Regions from separate parts of the Citrobacter sp. LST-B2 genome, predicted to be linked through region 1. Evidence: predicted binding sites of a transcription regulator. Region 1 holds the regulator's gene; the other holds the start of a gene.
What was found. Region 1 encodes sigma-54, which starts transcription at its own class of promoters, with help from an activator protein. Its sites were predicted from a motif close to GTTGGCACANNTTTCGCTNT; they were not measured.
Positions count from the first base shown of each region.

Region 2: hypA (hydrogenase maturation nickel metallochaperone HypA) is a predicted target of sigma-54. The motif match lies at 2,752-2,771, and genes of this name have one in related genera.

Region 1 covers NZ_CP192598.1:554,588-558,799, forward strand. The annotation lists gene rapZ (RNase adapter RapZ) at 1-440, opposite strand, end outside; gene ptsN (PTS IIA-like nitrogen regulatory protein PtsN) at 474-965, opposite strand; gene hpf (ribosome hibernation promoting factor) at 1,081-1,368, opposite strand; gene rpoN (RNA polymerase factor sigma-54) at 1,391-2,824, opposite strand; gene lptB (LPS export ABC transporter ATP-binding protein) at 2,872-3,597, opposite strand; gene lptA (lipopolysaccharide ABC transporter substrate-binding protein LptA) at 3,604-4,158, opposite strand; gene lptC (LPS export ABC transporter periplasmic protein LptC) at 4,127-4,212, opposite strand, start outside.
Region 2 covers NZ_CP192598.1:3,801,732-3,805,943, reverse strand. The annotation lists gene hypE (hydrogenase maturation carbamoyl dehydratase HypE) at 1-117, opposite strand, end outside; gene hypD (hydrogenase formation protein HypD) at 114-1,235, opposite strand; gene hypC (hydrogenase 3 maturation protein HypC) at 1,235-1,507, opposite strand; gene hypB (hydrogenase nickel incorporation protein HypB) at 1,498-2,370, opposite strand; gene hypA (hydrogenase maturation nickel metallochaperone HypA) at 2,374-2,724, opposite strand; gene hycA (formate hydrogenlyase regulator HycA) at 2,935-3,396, shown strand; gene hycB (formate hydrogenlyase subunit HycB) at 3,533-4,144, shown strand; gene hycC (formate hydrogenlyase subunit 3) at 4,141-4,212, shown strand, end outside.

The sequences.
Region 1 (4,212 bases):
ATTTCAGCCAGTTCATGCACCGACATTTCTGAGGTGTCGACGATCAGGTCGGCGCGAGAACGCAGCGGTTCCAGCAGGTCACTTTCCTGATCAATGGCGCTTTCCAGCGACAGGTTCTTGCTGGAGAGAGGGTGCAAACGACGCGTATCGCTGTAGCGACGAATCAACGTGTTGCGATCGGCATCGAGGAACAGCAACTGCGGCGAGAACGCCTCGGGCAGGTTGTTCATCGCCTGCTCAAAAATTTCCGGCGACTCTGGCATATTGCGTACGTCAATGCTGACGGCAGCCGAAATCTGGCGTTCGGCAAGCGTGCGAGCCAGATCGGGTAACAATACGACGGGAAGGTTATCCACGCAGTAAAAGCCCATATCTTCCAGCGCGCGCAGGGCGACAGATTTACCTGACCCTGAACGACCGCTGACGATCATCAGTACCATGTACTGTTTCTCCTCACCACGGAAAAAGGGGAGTTACGCTTCATCCTGACCGCCTTCGGTGTCAGTGATGATTTGATACAACTCTTCATCGCTCTGTGCGGCGCGCAGTCGACGGCAGATGGTTTTATCCGCCAGACGCTTAGCCACCAGCGATAGTGTATGCAGGTGCGTTTTGGTTTGATCCGCAGGCACCAGCAGTGCAAAAAGCAGATCAACAGGTTGATTATCAATCGCATCGAAGGCGATGGGCGTTTCCAGTTGCACAAACACGCCGACGGCGCGCAGGGTATCTTCTTCCAGCTTACCGTGCGGGATGGCGATCCCATTGCCGATGCCGGTACTGCCCATTTTTTCGCGCGTCAGGATCGCTTCAAAAACGACCTGCGGCGGTAGACTGAGCTGTTTTGCAGCCAGTTCACTGATGATTTCCAGCGCGCGTTTTTTGCTCTGGCAGTGAACGGCACTGCGCGTACATTCCTGGTTAAGTACACTACTCAGTTGTAGAGTCGTATCGTTATTTATCATAATTTCACCTAAGAATCCGTCCCACAACAGCGGAACGGATTCGGAGCGCTAACTGTACAAATGGCCTGTTGTTCTGCACAACAGGCCGTCCTGCACCCGCTAACTGCCCGGACAATTAGTGTTGTTTCAATTTATCTTTGTGTTTGGTGAGCTGTCTTGCCAGCTTGTCAATCAGGCCATCAATGGCCGCATACATATCCTGACCTTCCGCGCTGGCGTGAATTTCGCCACCGTTTACATGCAGTGTTGCATCCGAGATGTGGGTAACCTTTTCCACTTTCAACACAATATAGACCTGATTGATCCTGTCAAAATACTGTTCGAGTTTGGCGAACTTGGTATTCACAAAGTCACGCAGGGCTTCTGTGATCTCGACGTTGTTTCCAGTGATGTTGAGCTGCATAGTGTCTTCCTTATCGGTTGGGTCAAACCAGTTGTTTGCGCTGGTTTGACGGCGGAATGGATAAAGACTCTCGGTACTTCGCAACGGTGCGGCGCGCCACCATGATGCCTTGTTCCGACAGCATCGATGTTAGCTTGCTGTCGCTCAAAGGCTTCGCGGGGTTTTCCGCCGCAATCAACTTCTTCACCAGTGCGCGGATCGCCGTGGAGGACGCTTCGCCACCCCCCTCGGTATTCACATGGCTGGAGAAAAAATACTTCAGTTCAAAAATGCCGCGTGGACTGTGCAGATACTTCTGCGTCGTCACACGAGAAATGGTCGATTCGTGCATCTCGACGGCCTGGGCGATGTCAGCCAGCACCATCGGTTTCATAAATTCTTCGCCTTGCTCAAAGAAGGCTTGCTGCTGCTCAACGATGCAACGGCTGACGCGCAGCAGGGTATCATTGCGGCTTTCCAGACTCTTAATCAACCACTTCGCATCCTGCAAATTACTGCGGATGTACTGGCTGTCGGCGTCATTACGCCCACCGTTGCACATGGCGGCGTAGTGCTGATTGATCTGCAAGCGGGGAATGCTGTCACCGTTGAGCTCAACCGTCCAGTGACCGTTATGCTTGCGTACCAGCACATCCGGGATCACGTATTCCGGTTCGCCGGTCTGGATCGACTGCCCGGGTCGGGGATCGAGTGACTGAATCAGATTGACCGCCTCTTTGAGCACCTCTTCTTTGAGACGAGTGACGCGCATCAGAGTGCGGAAGTCGTGGTTCGCCAGCAGATCGAGATGATCGCTGATGATCAACCGGGCTTCTTCAAGGAAGGGGGTCGATTTGTCGAATTGCGAGAGCTGGATCAGTAAGCAATCGCGCAGATCTTTTGCCGCCACGCCTACGGGATCAAACCGCTGAATACGTTTGAGTACGGCTTCGACTTCATCAAGGCCGACCTCATCATTGCCCATGCTGTCGAGGATGTCGTCCAGCGAAACGGTGAGATAACCGGTATCGTCAACGGCATCTACAATCGACGTGGCGATTGCGCGGTCGGTATCGGAGAACGGGGTGAGTTCCACCTGCCACATCAGGTAATCCTGTAGAGTCTGCGTGGTTTCACCCTGGTAAACGGGGAGCTCATCGTCAATGTAGTCGCCGCTGGTGCCCGACGGCGTTCCGGCGGTGTAGATTTCATCCCAGCTGGCGTCAAGCGGCAACTCTTCCGGCATCTCTTTTTGTTCGAGCGCGTCGGCGGTATCCAGCGTTTCGCTGTCCTGAGTTTCGCGGGTATCAACTTCGTCGTGAAGATCGGTTTGTTCCAGCAACGGATTGCTTTCCAGCGCTTGCTGGAGTTCCTGCTGCAGTTCCAGCGTGGACAACTGCAACAGACGAATCGCCTGTTGTAGCTGCGGCGTCATCGCCAGTTGTTGGCTCAGCCTGAGTTGCAAACCTTGCTTCATGTTCAGAGTCGTTTTCTCCCGCTATGACGTCGCAAACTTCTACCCTATCAGAGTCTGAAGTCTTCCCCAAGGTATACGCGCTTCACGTGTTCGTCCTGCAGGATTTCTGTCGGCGTGCCGTGCGCGATCAGGTGTCCCTGGCTCACGATATAGGCACGTTCACACACGGCCAGCGTTTCGCGGACGTTATGGTCGGTAATCAACACGCCGAGACCGCTGTCACGCAGATGCTCAATAATGCGTTTGATATCGATAACGGAGATGGGGTCAACGCCGGCAAAGGGTTCATCCAGCAGGATAAATTTCGGGTTGGCGGCGAGGGCGCGGGCGATTTCCACACGGCGACGTTCCCCGCCGGAGAGTGACTGACCCATGTTGTCGCGCAGATGCTCAATGTGGAACTCTTCCATCAGCTCGTTAGCGCGGTCTTCACGCTGTTCGCTGGTGAGATCGTCACGAATTTGTAGTACGGCCATCAGGTTATCGTACACGCTCAGGCGGCGAAAAATCGACGCTTCCTGCGGCAGATAGCCAATTCCGCGGCGCGCGCGGGCGTGCAACGGCAGCAGACTGATGTCTTCATCATCAATAATGATGTTACCGGCATCGCGCGGCACAATGCCGACGACCATGTAGAAGGTGGTGGTTTTACCCGCACCGTTCGGCCCAAGCAGACCGACAATCTCGCCCGAGTTGACGGTCAGGCTGACATCTTCCACGACGCGGCGGCCCTTGTAGGCCTTCGCCAGATTCTTTGCAGTTAATGTTGCCATAACGAATTAGTTACTCTTTTTCTGAGCCGGAGCCTGGTTTTTGTTTTTGTCCTGCAACTGCGACGGAACCAGAACGGTGGTCACACGCTTGCCTTTCTCACTGAAGGCCTGCATTTTCTGCTCTTTCACCAGATAGGTAATTTTGTCACCGGTGATGTTGCTGTCGAGCTGTTCCAGATACGCATTGCCGGTGAGCACGACAAAATCTTTCGCCAGTTCATAATGCATTTTCGACGCATGGCCTTTTACCGGCTTACCGTTGTCCTGCATTTGATAGAACGTGGCCGGGTTGCCGAAGCCATCAATGACCTCTTTACCCTCTTCACCGCCAGGGCGGGTAACGACCACTTTATCGGCGTTAATTTTGATAGTGCCCTGGGTCACAATGACATTACCGGTGAAGGTCACGACGTTGCCCTGCATATCCAGAGACTGCTGGTCCGATTCGATGTGGATCGGCTGTTCGGTATCGCCCGTGACGGCGAACGCCGGAATGCTGGCGGCCAGAAGTGAGCTGGCAAGCACAAGATTAAGGCTGAGTTTGTTTGTTTTGAATTTCATAGGAGGTTCTAACCTTTTCAATCAGCTCGGCGTTCTTGTTGCGTAAGTTGCCGC
Region 2 (4,212 bases), 1.9 Mb from region 1:
CGCCTGATCTTCCTGCTCCGCCAGCCACGGGTTAGCGAAGGCTTCCATAAACAGACTGTTAATCAGTTGCTGCATGGCCTGACCGCCGCTACCGTGGGCGAGTTGTACGCTGTTCATGCTTCACACTCCTGCTGACGATACTGATACCAGGCGGCGCATGCGCCTTCTGAAGAGACCATCAGTGCGCCGAAGGCGGTCTCTGGATTACAGGTCTTGCCAAACAACGGGCACTGATGCGGTTTACATTTCCCGGTCAGCACGTCGCCGCAGCGGGCGCGCGGGTCGTCGTAAACCTGCTGAGGTGCCGGTCGGAAATGCGCTTCGGCATCAAAACGCTGATAGTCAGGCGTCAGATGCACGCCGGAGGATTCAATCACCCCCAGGCCGCGCCACTCGCTGTCGCCGGTGACGCAAAATACGTCGGCAATAGCCTGTTGCGCCAACAGGTTGCCGGCGTCTGGCACCACGCGGCGATACTGGTTTTCGACCTGGCTGTGGGCCGCTATTTTCTGCTCAACCAGCATCACGACGCCTTGCAGTAGATCAAGGGGTTCGAATCCAGCGACCACCAGCGGACGATGAAACTCACTGGCAATAAAATGATAGGCGTCGGTACCGATCACCATACTGACGTGACCTGGAGCGAGAAACGCGTCGATGCCGTTATCGGGCTGTTCCAGCAGGCTGCGCAGGGTCGGAATGAGCGTGATGTGCTGACAGAAGAAGTAAAAATTCTGCACGTCGCGCAGTTTTGCCTGTTGCAGGGTAATGGCGGTGGTCGGCATGGTCGTTTCAAAGCCGAGGCCGAAAAACACGACTTTACGCGTTGGGTTTTCCTGCGCCAGTTTGAGCGCATCCATCGGCGAGTAGACGATGCGAATGTCCGCACCGCGCGCTTTCGCCTGCAACAGCGAACCTTGTTTCCCCGGCACGCGCATGGCGTCGCCAAAGGTACAGAAAATCACCTCCGGATGGCTGGCAATTTCAACGCAACTGTCGATACGTCCCATCGGCAGTACGCAGACCGGACAACCCGGGCCGTGGATAAACTCCACGTTATCAGGGAGCAACTGGTCGAGACCAAATTTGAAGATCGCGTGTGTATGGCCGCCGCAAACTTCCATAATGCGCAGCGGACGTTCAGCGGTATACGGCAGATGCGCGGCACGTTCACGCAGGTGTTCAATCAGTTGCATCACCTGTTCCGGCGCGCGGTATTCGTCAACAAAACGCATTATTTTTCCTCGCCATACAGCAAAGCGCCGACGTCCGGCTCAACATCAAACATGTTCTGGAGCGCATCGAGCGTGTCGCGCGCTTCGGCTTCGTTAATCACGCTCATGGCAAAACCGACGTGGACCAGTACCCACTGGCCCAGACGAGGTTCGCCGTGCTCATCACAACTGCCGACCAGCGTCAGATCGACGTCGCGCTGAATGCCGCAAACGTCGACTTTCGCCAGGTTACCTTCGATAGTGCGGATTTGGCCGGGAACGCCTATGCACATCGCTGTGCCTCCAGCCAGTTCAGCCACTGATCCATTCCTTCGCCGCTGGTGGCGGAAATCAGGATGATCTCGATATCCGGATTAACTTCCCGGGCACTGGCAATGCACTTCTCAACGTCGAAATTCAGGTACGGTAGCAGATCGACTTTGTTGAGCAGCATCAGCGAGGCGGCGGCGAACATATGCGGGTATTTCAGCGGCTTGTCTTCGCCTTCGGTGACAGAAAGCACCGCCACTTTATGGCGTTCGCCGAGATCAAAACTCGCCGGGCAGACGAGGTTACCGACGTTTTCGATAAACAGAATGCCGTGGTCTTCCAGCGGCAGACGCGGCGCGGCATCGGCAATCATCTGCGCATCGAGGTGACAGCCTTTGCCGGTGTTGACCTGAATGGCCGGAGTGCCCGTGGCGCGAATGCGTGCGGCGTCGTTGACCGTCTGCTGGTCGCCTTCAATGACGGCGCACGGGACGCTGTCTTTCAGCTTCATCAGCGTTTCGGTAAGCAGAGTGGTTTTACCGGATCCTGGGCTGGAGACGAGGTTGAGCACCAACTGTTGGCGCGCGGCGAAGCGGGCGCGGTTGCGCTCGGCCAGACGGTTGTTTTTATCCAGCACGTCGATTTCTACTTCCAGCATACGCCGCTGGCTCATGCCTGGCGCGTGGGTGCCGGCTTCACCGTGACCGTAGTGCAGATCGCCTTCTTCCGTCTGGCTCGGGGTGAATTCGGACGTTTTTATGCCGGTAATATTCAGCGCCGGGCGAGCTGCCGGGGCAAAAGGCGCGCTGCGAAACGCGGAATGAGGGTTATGCTCATCACCCTCTATATAAAGGTTGCCTTCAGCGCAACCGCATGTTGTACACATCGCTCACTCCTGATCTATTTCTATTCGTCGAATCTGTAATCCATCATCGGCCACGATTTGCAGCGTGTCGCTATTGCATTGCGGGCAACGGCGTACGCGTTGGGTCAGTAAGGTGACGTATTGCTGACAGGATTCACACCAGCATTCGGCTTCTTGTTCCTCGAGGTGCAGTTTACAACCTTCCGCAACGGTGCCACGGCATACCAGATCAAAACAAAAGGAGAGAGCGCTGGTTTCTACGCAAGAAAATGCGCCAATTTTGAGCCAGACCCCAGTTATCCGTTTTGCGCCGTGCGCGACGGCCTGTTGTTCGATCAATTCCAGTGCCCGCTGGCAAAGGGTAATTTCGTGCATAGTGCCTCCCGATATGATGGGCAGTGATAAGCAATAACTATGCCAGCCTGAAAGTTGGGGGCATTTGTCGATGACGATGATGACGAAATGACATGTCATTCGGGCGTCGACAGCCGTCTTTTATTATTAAATTCATGAAAAAACAAATAGTTAAAAACTGGCATGGAAAATGCTTATGGCAGGCTATCTCTGTTAAACGGGTAACCTGACATGACTATTTGGGAAATAAGCGAAAAAGCCGATTACATCGCGCAGCGGCATCGTCGCCTACAGGACCAGTGGCATATTTACTGCAATTCGCTGGTTCAGGGGATCACCCTGTCGAAAGCGCGTCTGCACCATGCGATGAGCTGCGCGCCGGATAAAGATCTCTGTTTCGTACTGTTCGAACACTTTCGCATCACCGTCACGATGGCGGAAGGCTTCAACAGCCACACCATTGAGTATTACGTCGAAACAAAAGATGGCGAAGATAAGCAACTGATTGCACAGGCGCAATTGAGCATTGATGGCAAAGTGGACGAGCGGGTCAGCAACCGTGAGCGTGAGCAGGTGCTGGAACACTATCTCGATAAAATCGCCAGCGTTTATGACCGACTGTATGCCGCTGTTGAAAGCGGGTCGCCGATCAATCTGAGCCAACTGGTGGCGAGACAAAATCCGGCGGCCTGACCCCAGCGTTTTACGTCGTGACGTCGTCTCATGGGTTGTCACGACGCTTTAAGGGACAGACGTGTCGAACAGTGTCGAAAATGACATTTCATCGGCATGTTTTCGTCAAAAATGACTATCACCTGAGGAATGCCTGGTGAATCGTTTTGTAATTGCTGACTCCACGCTCTGTATCGGCTGCCACACCTGCGAGGCCGCCTGTTCAGAGACGCATCGCCAGCACGGCCTACAGTCTATGCCGCGCCTGAAAGTGATGCTGAATGAAAAAGAATCTGCGCCGCAGCTTTGCCACCACTGTGAAGATGCCCCTTGCGCCACCGTGTGTCCGGTTAACGCCATTAACCGGGTGGATGGCGCCGTACAGCTTAATGAAAGCCTGTGCGTGAGCTGCAAACTGTGCGGCATTGCCTGTCCGTTTGGCGCGATCGAATTTTCCGGCAGCCGTCCGCTGCATATCCCGGCCAACGCCAATACGCCTAAAGCACCACCAGCGCCACCGGCACCGGCTCGCGTCAGTACGCTGCTGGACTGGGTTCCGGGCGTGCGTGCCATCGCGGTGAAATGCGATCTGTGCAGTTTCGATGAACAAGGCCCGGCCTGCGTACGGATGTGTCCGACGAAAGCTCTGCATCTGGTGAACAACATGGACATCGCCCGCGCCAGTAAACGGAAACGTGAGCTGACTTTCAATACTGACTTCGGCGATCTCTCCTTGTTTCAGCAGGCTCAGAGTGGGGAGGCAAAATGAGCGCAATTTCACTGATCATCAGCGGTGTGGCCTGGTTTGCCGCCGCCGCCGTCCTGGCATTTCTGTTC